3 regions of the Micromonospora sp. WMMD964 genome follow, and region 2 is predicted to be linked to each of the others. Evidence: predicted binding sites of a transcription regulator. Region 2 holds the regulator's gene; each other region holds the start of a gene.
What was found. The regulator HrcA, encoded in region 2, represses chaperone genes, less so after heat shock. The targets are predictions, from matches to a motif close to GGTTNGCACNCTCNNNNNGAGNGTGCNAACC.
Positions count from the first base shown of each region.

Region 1 (5,792 bases), 600 kb from region 2:
CAGCTGATGCCGGCGTCGGCGCAGAGCTTGGCGTACGCCCCGGCGCAGACCTCTTCCTTGGTCACGTAACCGTCGGCGATGACGTCCTTGACGTTGTCCTTGTAGATGGCCTTCGGGGTGAGCAGCACCGCCGGGACGTCGCGGTTGCCCTCCGGGTCCTTCACCGTCTGGCCGGTGTCCTTCCGCTCGCCCTTGGCGAGTGCGATGGCCAGGTCGGACGCGGCCTTGGCCTCTTCCCGGACGGCCTTGTAGACGGTCATGCACTGGTCACCGGCGAGGATGTTCTGCAGGCCCTCGGTGCTGGCGTCCTGCCCGGTCACCGGCACCTTGCCGTTGAGCTTGTTCTTCTTCAGGATCGAGATGGCCGCGTTGCCGAGACCGTCGTTGGCGGCGAGCACGCCGTCGATCTTGCCGTTGGCCTTGGTGAGCTGCTGCTCGAAGATGGTCGCGGCCTGCGCGTTGTCCCACGCCGGCACCGCGTCCTCGGGGCCCTTGACGTATTCGTTGGAGTCGAACTTCGGCTTGAGCACCGAGTCGTAGCCGGCCTTGAACAGGGTGGCGTTGTTGTCGGTGGGGGAGCCGTTCAGGTACGACACGACGGGGTTCTTGACGCCCTTGTCGGTCAGGCACTTCGACAGGCCCTCGCCCTGGAGCTTGCCGACGACCTCGTTGTCGAAGCTGACGTAGTACTGGGCGGAGCCGCCCAGGGTGAGCCGGTCGTAGTCGATGGTGGCGACGCCCTGCGACTTGGCCTTGTCGAGCACGGCCTTGCCGGTGCCGGAGTCCAAGTTGACGATCATCAGAACGGTGACGCCGCCGGTGATCATCTGGTCGGCGATGGTCTGGAAGGCGGTCTTGTCGTTCTGGGCGTTCTGGATGTCGGACTGGACGCCGGCGGCCTTGAACGCCTCCTCCAGGAACCGACGGTCCGCGGTCTCCCAGCGGACGGACGACTTGCTGTCCGGGAGGATCACGCCGATCTTGGGGGTCTTCTTGGAGTCGGTCGAACCGGAGCCGGCGTCGTCGCCGCCACAGGCGGTCAAGCCGCCGGTCGCGAGCAGGCCCACGGCGGCGATGGTGAGGATCCCCTTACGCATGTGCAGGGTCCTTTCGGGTGGGGGAGGTGTCGTTTTGTTGTGTCCGGCAACGTATTTCGCGTCACACCGGCTCCACAAGACCGCGCAGGTGCCAAGTTTGTTGGGAGCGATAACAATTCAGCAACGCGACTGTTACTCCCCGGCCATCCCGGAACGGGTCGGCCGTCATGAATGTCGTCAGCGGGTCTGCAGCGGCGCGGTTCGGGCGTCCGTGAGCGCCACCAGATCGGCCGCGGCCAGTTCGAGCTGCAGGCCACGCCGACCAGCCGAGACGTAGATCGTCGGGAGATCCAGCGCGGAGTCGTCCAGCACGGTCGGCAAGCGGCGGCGTTGCCCGAGCGGGCTGATCCCCCCACGTACGTAGCCGGTGGCCCGCTCGGCGACCGCCCGTTCGGCGAGCGTCGCCCGCTTGCCACCGACGGCCGCCGCGAGAGCCTTCAGATCCAACTCGCCGGTGACCGGGACGACCGCGACGGTGAGCCCACCGTCGACCTCCGTCACCAGCGACTTGAAGACGCGCTCCGGTGCCACGCCGAGCGCCACCGCCACCAACGCGCCGTAGTTCGGGGCCTCTGGCGACACCCGGTACGGGTGGGTGCGATGCGCAATTCCGCGCTTGACCAACAACGCCGTCGCGGGCGTGCCCTGTCCTGCCATGCCGACGACGCTAGGCCACCGGCTGTCCGATCAGCACTGTCGGTGCGCCGGCCACCCGGGTGAGCACCAGGCTCGCCGAGGCGTCGCCGGTCAGCCGCAGGTCCCGTCGAAGCTGCTCCGGGGTGAGGGCGGAACCCCGCTTGAGGATCTCCACCCGCCCCACCCCGCGCTCGCGCAGCAGCGCCCGCAGACGCTTGAGCGAGAACGGCAGCACGTCGGTGATCTCCAGGCAGCGCGCGTACGGGGTGCGGGTGGGGTGGTCGGCGTAGAGGTAGGCGATGCTCGGGTCGCCGAGGGTGGCGGCCAGTTCGGTGGCGAGTTCGGCGACGAGGTGCGCGCGGACCACGGCCGGGTCCGGGTCGTACAGGTAGCGACGGGTCGGGCCGACCGGCGCTTCGTCGGTGCCCGAGCCGGTGAGCTGGTGGATCTCCGTACGGAACACGCTGGCACGGCGGGGCACCTCGGCCAGTTCACCGCACCAGAGCGCGGCCTCGACCAGGTCGCCGTCCACACTTACCCACTCCGCCTCAGCGCCCGCCGGAACGAGCCCGTGGTCCAGGCCCGGCGCCACCTTCACGACGGTGCGCGGCACCCGGTCGGCCAACCCGGTCACGAAGTCCCACGGCGGCGAGTAGGCGCGCGGATCGAAGATCCGTCGCCCGGTGCCGGTCGTGCGGCGGGCCGGGTCGCAGAAGACCCCGTCGACGCGTGACACGTCGAACGCGGTGGCATCCCCGCACTCGACGGTGAACAGGTCGGCAAGCCCGGCCGCCGCGGCGTTGGCGGCGGCCATCGCCGCGGTCACCGGGTCGGCCTCCACCCCGTACACCCGGATGCCGGCACGGGCGGCGGCCAGTGCGTCGGCGCCCAGGCCGCACCCGAGATCGGCCAGGGTGCGCACCCCGGCGGCGTGCAGCCGGGCGGCCCGACGGTCGGCGACCACCCGACGGGTGGCCTGTTCCAGGCCGGGGCGGGTGAGGAACATCCCGGCGGCGGCCGGGCCGAACTTGCCGACCGCCCGGTGGCGCAGCTCGGCCTGGGTGAGCGCCGCCGCGGCCAGCGTCGGCGGCACCCCGGCGGCGCGCAACGCCGAGGCCGCGGTCAGTGGATCACCGCCGGCGAGACCGGCCGCCGCGGTGAGCGCGGCCGACCCCTCGGGGGTACGCAGCGCCGCCAGCTGATCGAGATCCACGCCGTCATTCTCCCGGTCGGACCAAGAATCCTGGCTGGCGGGGCGCGACGCGCTGGCACTCTCCTTGACGGAGTGCTAGCCACGGAATAACCTGCGATTAGCACTCTCACCCTGAGGGTGCCAGCTTCCGGGTCTCACGACCCGGGTGCGCAACGCCAGGCGGACCGGCACCCGCGACGACGGCCCCGCCCGGTGGCATGAGGCAGATTGACGCTGGTCGGCCCCGCCGGCCAGCAACGAAACCAGTACCCCAGGAGGGTATGCCCGTGACTACCGCGACCAAGGTTGCGATCAAGCCGCTCGAGGACCGCATCGTGGTCCAGGCGAACGAGGCTGAGACCACCACGGCGTCGGGCATCGTGATCCCCGACACCGCCAAGGAGAAGCCGCAGGAGGGCACCGTCCTCGCTGTGGGCCCGGGGCGCGTCGACGACAACGGCAACCGGGTTCCGGTTGACGTGCAGGTCGGCGACACCGTCCTCTACTCGAAGTACGGCGGCACCGAGGTCAAGTACGCCGGCGAGGAGTACCTGGTGCTCTCCGCCCGCGACGTCCTCGCGGTCATCGAGAAGTAAGCAACCGATCAGTTCCATTGCCCCGGTCCGGCTCGCCGGGCCGGGGCAGTGGCGCTTCGAAGGGACATTAATGGCGAAGATCCTGAGCTTCTCGGACGACGCCCGGCACCTGCTGGAGCACGGTGTCAACGCCCTCGCGGACGCGGTCAAGGTCACCCTCGGCCCGCGCGGGCGCAACGTCGTCCTGGACAAGAAATTCGGTGCGCCGACGATCACCAACGATGGTGTGACCATCGCCAAGGAGATCGAGCTCACCAACCCGTACGAGAACCTCGGCGCGCAACTGGTCAAGGAGGTGGCGACCAAGACCAACGACGTCGCCGGCGACGGGACCACCACCGCGACCGTGCTGGCCCAGGCGATGGTTCGCGAGGGTCTGCGCAACGTGACCGCCGGGACCAACCCGGCCGGCCTCAAGCGGGGCATCGACGCGGCGGCCGTCAAGGTCTCCGAGGCGCTGCTCGGCCGTGCCGTCGAGGTCACCAGCAAGGAGTCGATCGCGAACGTGGCGACGATCTCCGCGCAGGACGCCACGATCGGCGACCTGATCGCCGAGGCGATGGAGCGGGTCGGCCGCGACGGTGTCATCACCGTCGAGGAAGGCTCCATGCTCACCACCGAGCTGGACGTGACCGAGGGTCTCCAGTTCGACAAGGGCTTCATCTCGCCGAACTTCGTCACCGACCTGGAGAGCCAGGAGTCCGTCCTCGAGGACGCGTACATCCTGGTCACCACCCAGAAGATCTCGGCGATCGAGGAGCTGCTGCCGCTGCTGGAGAAGGTCCTGCAGAACAGCAAGCCGCTGCTGATCATCGCCGAGGACGTGGACGGCCAGGCGCTCTCCACCCTGGTGGTCAACTCGCTGCGCAAGACCCTCAAGGTCTGCGCGGTCAAGGCCCCGGGCTTCGGTGACCGGCGCAAGGCGATGCTCCAGGACATCGCGATCTCCACGGGTGCCGAGCTGGTCGCCCCGGAGCTGGGCTACAAGCTCGACCAGGTCGGCCTGGAGGTGCTCGGCACCGCTCGGCGCGTCGTGGTCGACAAGGAGAACACCACGATCGTCGACGGTGGCGGCCAGAAGGCCGACGTCGCCGACCGGGTGGCCCAGATCCGCAAGGAGATCGAGGCGTCCGACTCCGACTGGGACCGGGAGAAGCTGGCCGAGCGGCTGGCGAAGCTCTCCGGCGGCATCGCCGTGATCAAGGCTGGTGCGGCCACCGAGGTCGAGATGAAGGAGCGCAAGCACCGCATCGAGGACGCCATCGCGGCGACCAAGGCTGCGGTCGAGGAGGGCACTGTCCCCGGCGGCGGTGCCGCACTGGTGCAGATCCTCTCGGTGCTCGACGACGACCTGGGCTTCACCGGTGACGAGAAGGTCGGCGTCTCGGTCGTGCGCAAGGCGCTCGTCGAGCCGCTGCGCTGGATCGCCCAGAACGCCGGCCACGACGGCTACGTCGTGACGCAGAAGGTCGCAGACCTCAGCTGGGGCAACGGTCTCGACGCCGCCCAGGGCGAGTACGTCGACCTGGTCAAGGCCGGCATCATCGACCCGGTGAAGGTGACCCGCAACGCGGTCACCAACGCCGCCTCGATCGCCGGTCTGCTGCTCACCACGGAGAGCCTCGTGGTGGACAAGCCGGAGCAGGCCGAGCCGGCCGCCGCCGGTGGGCACGGCCACGGCCACGGCCACCAGCACGGCCCGGGCTTCTGATCCGGTAGCGACACCCGTTCCGGGGCACACCGTCGTACGGCGGTGTGCCCCGGCTCGTTCTCGCGCTTCTCTGGTCATTACCGAACGCTGACGTTGTTGGCGACCGGGCGAGATGATCGCGCACACTGGGCCGATGAGCACCACGTCGCCGCGCTACGCCGCGCTGGCCGGAGTGACCGCCGCCGCCGTCGCGATCGGGATCGCCGAGCCGGTGGCGGTGCTGACCGGTCCCCGGTCGGCGCCCCTGGTCGCGGTCGGCGGGGCGGTCGTGGACGCCGTCCCCGAGTCGTTGAAGCAACTCGCCATCGACCTCTTCGGCACCGCCGACAAGATCGCCCTGCTGGTCGGCACGGGCCTGTTGCTGGGAGGGTTCGCCGCACTGTTCGGTGTGCTGGCGGTCCGTCGGCTGGTGTTCGGCCTGACCGGCATCGCCGCGTTCGGCGTCATCGGCGTGACCGCCGCGCTGACCCGGCCCGGTGCGGACGCCTTCGACGCGCTGCCGTCCCTGGTCGGCGCCGCCCTCGGCGCCCTGGTGCTCTGGCTGTTCATCGACGGGCCGT
Region 1 is NZ_CP120860.1:250,979-256,770, reverse strand. It holds gene O7616_RS01160 (substrate-binding domain-containing protein) at 1-1,097, opposite strand, end outside; gene ybaK (Cys-tRNA(Pro) deacylase) at 1,275-1,754, opposite strand; gene O7616_RS01150 (methyltransferase domain-containing protein) at 1,765-2,946, opposite strand; gene groES (co-chaperone GroES) at 3,207-3,521, shown strand; gene groL (chaperonin GroEL) at 3,592-5,232, shown strand; gene O7616_RS01135 (molybdopterin-dependent oxidoreductase) at 5,366-5,792, shown strand, end outside.
Region 1: a site for HrcA is predicted at 3,042-3,072, ahead of groES (co-chaperone GroES). Genes of this name have one in related genera too.

Region 2 (5,792 bases):
GAGTGGTTCGGTGCACGTGGATGGGTAAGTCCCACCGACATGGCCGACTCCGCGCTGCTGGACCTCACTGCCGACTACCGGGTGGCCGACGGCCACGACGACGACCCCGTCCTGCTCCGACCCGACGGGACTCCCGTCGACACCTGGCGCGAGGACTACCCGTACGACGAACGGATGGACCGCGACGAGTACGACCGGGACAAGCGGCTGCTCCAGATCGAGCTGTTGAAGCTCCAGGACTGGATCAAGGAGTCCGGCGAGCGGCTGCTGATCATCTTCGAGGGGCGGGACGCGGCCGGTAAGGGCGGCACCATCAAGCGCTTCATGGAGCACCTCAACCCGCGCGGCGCGTCGGTGGTGGCACTCGCCAAACCGGACGAGCGGGAGGCCGGCCAGTGGTACTTCCAGCGGTGGTTGGCGCACCTGCCGGCGGCCGGTGAGATCGTGCTGTTCGACAGGTCCTGGTACAACAGGGCCGGCGTCGAGCGGGTGATGGGCTTCTGCGGCCGCAAGGAGTACCTGGAGTTCCTGCGGCAGGCCCCGGAGCTGGAGCGGATGCTGGTGCGCTCGGGCATCCGGCTGGTCAAGTTCTGGTTCTCCGTCTCCCAGAACGAGCAGCGCACCCGGTTCGCGATCCGCCAGGTCGACCCGGTCCGGCAGTGGAAGCTGTCCCCGATGGACATCGCGTCGCTGGACCGGTGGGACGAGTACACGGAGGCCAAGGAGGCGATGTTCTTCTGGACCGACACGGCCGACGCGCCGTGGACGGTGGTGAAGAGCAACGACAAGAAGCGGGCGCGGCTGGAGGCGATGCGGCACGTGTTGCACCGCTTCGACTACGACGGCAAGGACCTCGCGGTGGTCGGCACACCCGACCCGCAGATCATCGGGAACGCCGGGCTGGACCTGGGGCCGGAGGAGGAGGTCGTGCCGGTGTTCCCGAGGCCCTGAACGGTCACCAGCGGCCGAGGCGGGTGGCGAGCACGCTGAGCGCCGCCACTCCGGCGGTCGAGGTACGCAACACCGCCGGACCGAGCCGCACCGGTCGGCCGCCTGCCTCGCGGAACGCGGTCAGCTCGGCCGGGGCGATGCCACCCTCCGGGCCGACCACCAGGACGATCTCACCGGAGGTCGGCAGGTCGGCGGTGGTCAGCCGCTCGTCGGCCTCCTCGTGCAGCACGAACGCGGCGGCGGCACCGGCGATCCGGCGGGCCACCGTGGCGGTCGACTCGTCCGGCGACCCGGCCACCACCGGCAGCCACGGCCGGCGGGCCTGCTTGGCCGCCTCCCGGGCGGTCGACACCCACTTCTCCCGGGCCCGTACGCCCCGGTCACCGCGCCACTGGGTCACCGAACGCGACGCCGCCCACGGCACGATCTCGTCGACGCCGACCTCGGTCATCGCCTGCACGGCCAGCTCGCCCCGGTCGCCCTTCGCGATGCCCTGCACGGTGACGATCCGGGGTACCGGCGCGTCCGCGTACCCCCGGGAGGCGACGGTGACCTCCAGGCTGCCCCGGCCGACGGCGGTGACCACGGCGGCGGCCGTGCCGCCCCGGCCGTCGGCGAGCAGCAGTTCCTCACCGACGCGCAGCCGCTGCACGGTCGCGGCGTGGTGCCCCTCCGGACCCGCCAGGGTCAGCGCGTCGCCGGTGGGCAGCGCCTCGACCAGGAAGAGCGGCGCGGACACCTCAGGCGTGCCCGTTGAACGCGTCGCGCATCCGGGAGAAGAAGCCGCCCTGCTTGGACAGCTCGGCGACCTCCTCACCGCGGGTCTTGGCGAAGTCGCGCAGCATCTTCTCCTGGTCCGGGTCGAGCTTGGTGGGTGTCCGCACGTCCAGGTGCACGTAGAGGTCGCCGCGACCGGTGCCGCGCAGGTGCGGCACGCCCCGGGCGCGCAGCCGCAGCGTGCTGGCCGGCTGGGTGCCGGCCTTGACGTCGACGGTCTCCTCGCTGTCCAGGGTCTTGATGGTGAGCCGGGTGCCCAGCGCCGCCGCGGTCATCGGCACGGTGACCCGGCAGTGCAGGTCGTCACCCTTGCGGGAGTAGACGTCGTGCGGCCGCTCGTGGATCTCCACGTAGAGGTCACCGGCCGTGCCGCCACCCGGGCCGACCTCGCCCTGCTGTGCCAGCCGGATCCGCATGCCGTCCTCGACCCCGGCCGGGATCTTGACGGTCAGCGAACGGCGGGTACGCACCCGACCGTCGCCCGCGCAGGTGGGGCACGGGTGCGGGATGGTGGTGCCGTAGCCCTGGCACACGGTGCACGGCCGGGCGGAGACCACCTGGCCGAGGAAGGTGCGCTGCACCGACTGCACCTCGCCGCGACCGGCACACGCCTCGCAGGTCGCCAGGTGGGTGCCGGCGGCCGTGCCGGCGCCGGAGCAGGTGGTGCAGAGCACCGCGGTGTCGACGGTGATCGGCGCCTCGACGCCGAACGCCGTCTCGTGCAGGTCGAGTTCGAGTCGCAGGATCGCGTCGGCGCCCGGGCGGGTACGCGGACGCGGACCCCGGGTGTTGCCCCCGGCACCGCCGAAGAACGCGTCCATGATGTCCTGGAAACCGACGAACGGGCCGGCACCGCCGGGGCCCCCGGGGCCTCCGGCACCGCCGCCGCCCGGGGCGAGCGGGTCGCCACCCAGGTCGACGATCTGCCGCTTCCGGTCGTCCGAGAGGACCTCGTACGCGGCGTTGATGTCCTTGAACTTCTCCTGAGCCTCCGGGTCCGGATTGACGTCCGGGTGGAACTGGCGCGCCAGCTTGCGGTAGGCGCGCTTGATCTCGTCATCGGAGGCTTCCCGGCTCACACCGAGGATGCCGTAGTAGTCCCTGGCCACTGCGTTCCGTGTCCTCATGTTCGTCTCGCGTTGCGCCGATCCGGCAGCCGCCGGCCGTCGGCCCTGACTGGTCAGTTCTGGGCCAGCAACTCGCCCACGTAGCGTGCCACGGCGCGCACCGTGGCGATGTTGCCGGGGTAGTCCATCCGCGTGGGCCCCAGCACCCCGAGACCACCGACGATCGTCGCGCCCGGGCCGTAGCCGGTGCTGACCACCGAGGCGGCCCGCAGGTTGTCGAACTCGTTCTCGTCGCCGATCAGCACCCGGGTCGTGCTCGGCTCGGTCTCCCCGATGAGCTTGAGGAGCACGACCTCCTCCTCCAGCGCTTCGAGGATCGGCCGCAGCGAACCCTGGAAGTCGAGCAGACCACCCCGGGTGAGGTTCGCGGTGCCGGCCAGCGCGATGCGTTCCTCGTGCCGCTCGACGAGCGTCTCCAGGAGCACCGTGGAGAGCATGGTCATCGTCGGCTGCAACTCGGGCGACGCCTCCTCGACCAGTGCCTGCACCAGCGGCGGCGTGTCGGACAGCCGAGCCCCGGCCAGCTTCTCGTTGACCAGCCGACGCAGGTCGGTGACGTCGTCGGCGGGCACCGGCCCGGGCAACTCCACCAGCCGCTGCTCCACCCGCCCGGTGTCGGCGATCATGACGAGCATCAGCCGGGTGGTGGAGATCGGCACCAGCTCCAGGTGACGCACCGAGGAACGGGCCAGCGACGGGTACTGCACGACGGCCACCTGCCGCGTCAACTGGGCGAGCAGCCGCACCGTGCGGTGCACCACGTCGTCGAGGTCGACCGCGCCGACCAGGAAGCGCTCGATGGCCCGACGCTCGGCCGGGCTGAGCGGCTTGACCCGGGACAACCGGTCGACGAAGAGTCGGTAGCCACGGTCGGTGGGCACCCGGCCGGCACTGGTGTGCGGCTGCCGGATGTAGCCCTCCTCCTCCAGCACGGCCATGTCGTTGCGGACCGTGGCCGGGGAGACCCCGAGCTGGTGCCGTTCGACCAGCGCCTTGCTGCCGACCGGCTCCTGGGTGGAGACGTAGTCCTCGACGATGGCGCGGAGCACGGCGAGTTTCCGGTCGTCGAGACCCATCCTCCGCACCTCCTGTCGCACGTCGGCCGCCGACCTCCGGGGCCGGCCGGGCCGTCCTGGCACTCGACTGTAACGAGTGCCAGTCTACGTCGGTGCACCCGCCGACGCGATGATCAACGGCGGCCGGTCGGTGCGGCCCGCGCCACCCCCACCGGTCCGATCGGCCCACACCGCCGGGCGGTGTCGCACTGGTGCGGCGTTGCCAGGTGCCCCTACCGTGACATCCATGACTGAACCTCCTCGCCCTCCCGGCGCGGGTGACCCCGGCAACCATCCGCCGGAGCCGACCTCCCCGGGTTCGTACCCGTCGGCCGAGCCACCCACCGCACCACTGTCCGGCGCACCGGGCCCGGGCGGCTATCCCCCGCCCGGTGGCTATCCGCCGCCCACCGGTGACCAACCGCCGTCAGGCGGCTACCCTCCGGCGGGTGGATACCCTCCGCCCGGGGGCTATCCCCCGCCCGGCGGCTACCCGACCGGCGGCGCGTACGGCGGCCCCGGCGGCGGCTACGCGAACAACGAAGACAAGACCTGGGCTCTGATCGCGCACTTCGGCGGCGCCGCCGGGATGATCATCAGCGGCGGCGTGCTCGGCTGGATCGCCCCGCTGGTGGCGATGCTGGTCCGCGGCAACCAGTCCCCGACCGTGCGGGCGCACGCCGTGGCGGCGCTCAACTTCCAGCTCATCTGGTCGATCGTCGGCCTGGTCGGCTGGGTGCTGTCCTGCATCCTGATCGGTTTCATCGGGGTCGGCGCGGCCATCATCCTCGGCGCGGTGTTCGGCATCCTGGCCGGAATCAAGGCCAACGAGGGGCAGCTCTACCGCTACCCGCTCTCCGCGAGCTTCGTCAAGTGACAGCGGGCCGGCCGCTCCCCCGGCCGGCCCCGCACCGTCCCGCTCAGGGCAGCAGGTCGCGCACCACCGCGTCGGCGAGCAGCCGCCCGCGCAGGGTGAGCACCGCCCGACCGGCCGCGTACTGGTCGGCGGCCAGCAGACCGTCGGCCAGCGCCCGCTCGGCGCCTGCCCGTCCGGTGGCGTCGAGCACGGCCAACGGGAGGCCGCCGGCGAGGCGTAGCCGCAGCATCACGTCCTCCATGTGCGCCTCGTCGGCGGTGAGCACCTCCCGCGCCAGGCCGGGAGACACGCCGTCGGCCAACCGCTGGGCGTACGCCGAGGGGTGCTTGACGTTCCACCACCGCACGCCACCGACGTGGCTGTGCGCCCCCGGCCCCAGGCCCCACCAGTCCGCGCCGGTCCAGTAGAGCAGGTTGTGCCGGCACCGGGCCTCGTCGGTGCGCGCCCAGTTGGAGACCTCGTACCAGGAGAGCCCGGCCGCGTCGAGAGCGGCCTCCGCGGCCAGGTAGCGGTCCGCGGCCACGTCGTCACTGGGGTACGCCAGTTCGCCGCGCCGCATCCGGGCGGCGAGCCGGGTGCCGTCCTCGACGATCAGGGCGTACGCGCTGACGTGGTCCACCCCAGCGGCGACCACCTGCTCCAACGAGGCGGCGAAGTCCTCGGCCCGCTCCCCCGGTGTCCCGTAGATCAGGTCCAGGTTGACGTGCTCGAAGCCGGCGTCGCGGGCTTCCAGGGCGGCGGCGGTGGCCCGCCCGGCGCTGTGTTTGCGGTCCAGGATCGCCAGCACCCCCGGCGACGCGGACTGCATGCCCAGCGAGATCCGGGTGTAGCCGGCGGCCCGCAGCAGCTTCAAGGATTCCGGGGTGACCGACTCCGGGTTGGCCTCGGTGGTCACCTCGGCGTCGGCGGCCAGCCCCCAGGTGCGGTCGATGCCGTCGAGGATGCGGGCCAGGTCGTCGGCGGGGAGCAGGGTGGGCGTGCCGCCACCGACGAAGACGGTGTCGA
Region 2 is NZ_CP120860.1:6,475,371-6,481,162, forward strand. It holds gene ppk2 (polyphosphate kinase 2) at 40-951, shown strand; gene O7616_RS29475 (16S rRNA (uracil(1498)-N(3))-methyltransferase) at 956-1,690, opposite strand; gene dnaJ (molecular chaperone DnaJ) at 1,692-2,837, opposite strand; gene hrcA (heat-inducible transcriptional repressor HrcA) at 2,909-3,931, opposite strand; gene O7616_RS29490 (DUF4870 domain-containing protein) at 4,158-4,787, shown strand; gene hemW (radical SAM family heme chaperone HemW) at 4,831-5,792, opposite strand, start outside.

Region 3 (5,792 bases), 950 kb from region 2:
GGTCATCGCGGGGATGTTGGGGTGGGGGACCCGTACGCCGGTGTCCTCGAAGCCGAGCCGTTGGTAGGCGCGGTAGGCGCGGTCGTTGCCCACCACCACCTCCAACAGCAGTTCCGGTCGCCCGCAGGCCCGCGACCAGGCCGCGACGCCGTCGATCAGCTCGCCGAGAAGGCCGCTGCCCCGCCAGGTGGGCGTGACGTACACGGCGTAGATGACGGTCAGCCCCGCCTCGTCCGGAGTGGTGGTGCCGCCGGCGTGCCCGACCAGCCGGCCGCCGCCCGGGTCCGCGACGAACTGCGCGTTGTTCGGGCCGGCGGAGGTGTAGGCGATCCGTGCGGCGTACTCGGCGTGGGACCGGGCCGCCGCGTCCGCGATCGTCTCCAGGAAGGCCAGCGGTGCGTCGGCGAGCATCTCCAGACGCAGCGCCCGCATCCGGGCGGCGTCCGTCGGCCGCACTCGGCGGATCTCCGCCTGGCGCAGGACGGGCGAGCCGGTGTCGGTGGTCATGTCCGCATGCCTACCACAGGGCGGACGGGGCTCCTGGTCACGCCTCTCGGGCCGTTGCTTGGGGGGTCGGCCTGCCCCTTCGCCAGGATCCATCGCCGCCGATCCGGTGGATCGGGAAACGGGTTCCTCGACGTCGTCGGGCCGCGCTGGAATATGCCCGATTTGCGGTCGTGCACGGCCGTCACTCCTCGTGTAGCGTGCGATTTCGGTCACCGCTTCAATGGCCGTCGTCGATTGCTGAGGCGGTGCTCCGATGGCGTCCGGCTGTGCCGTGCGCCAGGCCGGCAACGCCGCACAGAGTGAGGGAAGTGGCACCGTGGCACAGGGTTCCGTGAAGTGGTTCAACGCCGAGAAGGGTTACGGCTTCATCGCCGTCGACGGCGGTCAGGACGTGTTCGTTCACTTCTCCGCGATCGAGATGGACGGCTACAAGGCGTTGGAGGACGGCCAGCGGGTCGAGTTCGAGATCGCGCAGGGCCAGAAGGGTCCGCAGGCGGAACACGTACGCGTCATCGGCTGAATCTCCCGTACCGAGCGGCCCCGCGCGTCGGGGCAGCGGCACGGGCGCGCAACCGGGAAGATCGTGAACCGTTCCAGCCGATGCTGAGGAGCGTTCATGACCGACCAGCCACCCTCGTCCACCCCACCCTCCGGGCCAGGTGAGCCGGGCCCGTCCGACCCGACCCAGGGCCAACCCGGTGTGGGCGGTCCTCCGCCGGGTGGCGAGCACGTACAGCCGGCCGGCCCACCGCCGGGGTGGGACCCTGCGCCGGGCACCTGGGGGCCGGGCGGTCCGCCGCCGCAGGGCTGGGTGTTCCCGCCCACCGGGGGTTACCCACCCGGCGCGGGTCCGTACGGCGCGCAGCAGTGGTATCCGGGGCCGCCGGCCGGGTGGTATCCGCCCGGCTACGGGTTCGACCCGAACGACCCCCTCGTCACGCCGCCCGGCTTCGGCATCGGTGGCTGGTTCAACAGGTGCGGGGGAGCGCTGCGCCGGGGTTGGCGGCAGTTGGTGCCGATCATGCTGCTGACCCAGGTGCTGCCCGCGGCGGTGCTGTCGGTGATCTCGCTCGGGCTGGACCCGTCGGCGAGTTGGGCTGCCGAGGTCGAGACGAGTTCGACAGCGGCGCTGCCGGACAACTTCGTCGCGGAGTTGGCGGGTCTCCTGGCCGTGCTGGTCGGTGGGAGTCTGGTGATCGGCCTGGTGCAGGCCGTCGGGTGGGCCGCCGGCAGTTGGGTGATCACCCGGCAGGCAGCCGGTCAACCGGCCGGCCTCGACGCCGCGCTGCGCTACGGCCTCCGTCGGGCGCTCGGGCTGTGGGGGTGGACCCTGCTGATCAGCCTGCTCATCGGCTTCGGCATCTGCTTCTGCGTGCTGCCGGGCATCTATCTGGCGTTCGCGCTGAGCATGGCGGGCCCGGTCTACCTCTTCGAGCGCCACAACCCGATCGGCCGATCGTTCCGGATGTTCCACGACCGGCTCGGCCTGCTGCTCGGTCGGGTGGCCCTGGTGGCCCTCGCGGTGATCGTGGTCAGCTTCGTCGCGAGCGCCCTGGAAGGGTTCGGCACCTCCGCTCTCGGCACCGATCCCTTCGCGTCGGCGGGCACCGCGCTCGGCGCGGTGGTGGTGATCGGGGTCACCGCGGTCCTGGCCCTGCCGGCCCACCTCGCCCAGATGATCGGTCTGCTGCTGACGTACACCGAGCAGCGCGCTCATGAGGGGCCGGTGAACGCCACCGGACTCGCCGCGGAACTCGGCTGAGCGGCTTCGTCGTGCTTGCACTCGGCAGGGGAGAGTGCTAAACAAGTCATTGGCACTCGCATACCGTGAGTGCCAATGGTCGGGACGGTGGGGCCAGGTTGCACCGGCGTGGAGACGCCGGGGCGGCACATGGCCGGTCGTCGCGGGCTATCCGGCCCGGCCGAAGGACGTCGTCGTCGCCAGGTGGCGACGTCCCAAGGTGCGTACACCAGGCGGCCCATCCGAGGCACATCTCGGGTGGCCCGTGAGTGTCCAGGAGGACAACGCCGTATGGCCAAGATGATCGCGTTCGACGAAGAGGCGCGCCGCGGCCTCGAGCGGGGCATGAACCAGCTCGCCGACGCCGTGAAGGTGACCCTCGGCCCCAAGGGCCGCAACGTCGTGCTCGAGAAGAAGTGGGGTGCCCCCACCATCACCAACGATGGTGTGAGCATCGCCAAGGAGATCGAGCTCGAGGACCCGTACGAGAAGATCGGCGCTGAGCTGGTCAAGGAGGTCGCCAAGAAGACCGACGACGTTGCCGGTGACGGCACGACGACGGCGACCGTCCTGGCCCAGGCCCTGGTTCGCGAGGGCCTGCGCAACGTGGCCGCCGGCGCCAACCCGATGGCCCTGAAGCGGGGCATCGAGACCGCTGTCGCGAGCGTCTCGGAGGAGCTGTCCAAGCTCGCCAAGGACGTCGAGACCAAGGAGCAGATCGCCTCCACCGCCTCCATCTCCGCTGGTGACAGCACCGTCGGCGAGATCATCGCCGAGGCGATGGACAAGGTCGGCAAGGAAGGCGTCATCACCGTCGAGGAGAGCAACACCTTCGGGCTGGAGCTGGAGCTCACCGAGGGTATGCGCTTCGACAAGGGCTACATCTCGGCCTACTTCATGACCGACCCGGAGCGTATGGAGGCCGTCTTCGACGACCCGTACATCCTGATCGCCAACAGCAAGATCTCGTCGGTGAAGGACCTGCTCCCGATCCTGGAGAAGGTCATGCAGTCGGGCAAGCCGCTGCTGATCATCGCCGAGGACCTGGAGGGCGAGGCTCTCGCCACCCTGGTGGTCAACAAGGTCCGTGGCACCTTCAAGTCGGTCGCCGTCAAGGCGCCGGGCTTCGGTGACCGCCGCAAGGCCATGCTGACCGACATCGCCATCCTCGCCGGTGGTCAGGTCATCAGCGAGGAGGTCGGCCTCAAGCTCGACGCCGCCAGCCTCGACATGCTGGGCCGCGCCCGCAAGGTCGTGGTGACCAAGGACGAGACCACCATCGTCGACGGTGCCGGTGACGCCGAGCAGATCCAGGGCCGGGTGAACCAGATCCGGGCCGAGATCGACAAGAGCGACTCCGACTACGACCGGGAGAAGCTGCAGGAGCGGCTGGCCAAGCTGGCCGGCGGCGTTGCGGTCATCAAGGTCGGCGCGGCCACCGAGGTCGAGCTCAAGGAGCGCAAGCACCGCATCGAGGACGCCGTTCGCAACGCGAAGGCCGCCGTCGAGGAGGGCATCGTCCCGGGTGGTGGCGTCGCGCTGGTCCAGGCCGGCAAGACCGCCTTCGACAAGCTCGACCTGGTCGGCGACGAGGCGACCGGTGCGAACATCGTCAAGGTCGCGCTGGACGCCCCGCTGCGGCAGATCGCCGTCAACGCCGGCCTCGAGGGCGGCGTCGTGGTGGAGAAGGTCCGTAACCTCGAGTCGGGTCACGGCCTCAACGCCGCCAACGGCGAGTACGTCGACCTGCTGGCCGCGGGCATCATCGACCCGGCCAAGGTGACGCGCTCCGCGCTGCAGAACGCCGCCTCCATCGCGGCGCTGTTCCTCACCACCGAGGCCGTCGTCGCGGACAAGCCGGAGAAGACCCCGGCTGCCCCGGCTGGCCCGGGTGGCGGGGACATGGACTTCTGAGTCCAGTTCCGACACACCGAACGGGGCGGGCCGCTGACGCGGTCCGCCCCGTTCGTCGTCAGGTCGGCAGAGGGCGCTGGTTGCGCCGTTTCTGCGCCCGGTCGTACGGCGGAAGCAGTTGGATCGGGGCGTCCACCATCTCGCGCGGCTCGTCCACCAGCGACGACTCCCCGTCGGTGGTCATCTCGGCGAGTTGTTCGGCATCGCCGTAGTCGAGCCGGTCGAACGGCAGTTGGCCGGGCAACTCGCCGACCGGTTTCCAGGTGATCGGCGTGCCGTCCTCGGTCTGGTCGTCATCCGTGGTCATGGCTGCCTCCTCTACCGAAACGGTAGGGGGCGTCGATGGCCGATGCGGGCGAATGGATCCATGTCCTGTTTGACGCTTTTAGTCGGTCAAGGTCCGTCGGTACAGGAAGAAGACCCGCTCGATCCAGGCGCCCGCGCTGCCCGAGTAGAACGGCACCGGCCCCACCCAGCCGATCTGCGCCCGGTCCAGCCCGGCCGCCTGCTGATCCCGCAGGCAGCGGCGCAGCAACACCCCACCGATGCCCGAGCCCTCCGCCGCCGGCGCGGTGCCCATCGGCCCGAACCAACTCGGCCGGGACGACCCGTACGCGGCGAAGCCCAGCACCTCGCCGTCCCGCTCCGCGAGGTGGCAACCGGCGCCGTCACGACCCACCGACCCGGTCAACTCGCCGTCCCACGTGCCGCCGAAGGTGGACCGGGCGAACGCGGTGAGCGCCGGCAGGTCCCTCGGCTCCGCCCGACGTACGGTCACGCCCTGGTCGGCCAGCCGACGCTCCGCCGCCTCCGTGGACCGCAGGGCCGGCGACCCGTCGTACGACAGGTCCGCGGTCATGTTCCAGGCGGTCCGGTCCTGGTGGTAGCCGAGCGCGAGGGCGGCACACACCGCCGGCGTGTAGCGGACGTCGATGCCCGGCCACGCGTAGTACGGCGGGTTCCCGGCCAGCAGCACCTCGGACACGCCGCGCTCGGCGAGCACCTGCTCGGCCCGCCGCAGCAGTGAACGGCCGACGCCCCGACGGCGCTGGTCCGGCAGGACCGCGACCAGGTCCACGTGCCCGATGCCCGGCTCGGTCGCCGACTCCGAGCAGATCAACACCCCGACCAGGTCCACACCCTGGTACGCCCCCAGCCCGACCACCCGCCGGTCGGCGGCGGCCCGGGGCCAGAGCACGTCCACGACGGGGGCCGCCTCGGCGGCGTCCTCGGGCAGGTCGAGCGCCTGCTCGCAGAGCCGTACCACGGCGGGGACCAGGTCGGTGCTCAGCTCGGTGACGGTGATCTCGGCGTCCATGGTCGCCGACCCTAGATCACCGGGTACCGGGTCGCACCCCCGCGGCCGCCCGAACGGCGGCGTACGCGTCGACCTGACCGGCCCCGGTGACGTTCGACGGGGTGCCGCAGTCGTCGGACGGGTTGCGGGAGCGGTAGGTCGGCGTGGCCGCCGTCGCGGTGTCCCGCAGGATCTGCCGGGTCCGGGTCACGTCGCCGATCAGCGCCGGGTTCGCCGACCACATCAGCGCGACCACCCCCGCCACCTGCGGGGTCGCCATCGAGGTGCCGTCGAGTGCGGCGTACGTGCCGCCCGGCATGGCCGACACCACGC
Region 3 is NZ_CP120860.1:605,433-611,224, reverse strand. It holds gene O7616_RS02880 (GNAT family N-acetyltransferase) at 1-507, opposite strand, end outside; gene O7616_RS02875 (cold-shock protein) at 824-1,027, shown strand; gene O7616_RS02870 (hypothetical protein) at 1,124-2,269, shown strand; gene groL (chaperonin GroEL) at 2,540-4,162, shown strand; gene O7616_RS02860 (hypothetical protein) at 4,221-4,469, opposite strand; gene O7616_RS02855 (GNAT family N-acetyltransferase) at 4,548-5,480, opposite strand; gene O7616_RS02850 (S8 family serine peptidase) at 5,497-5,792, opposite strand, start outside.
Region 3: a site for HrcA is predicted at 2,317-2,347, ahead of groL (chaperonin GroEL). Genes of this name have one in related genera too.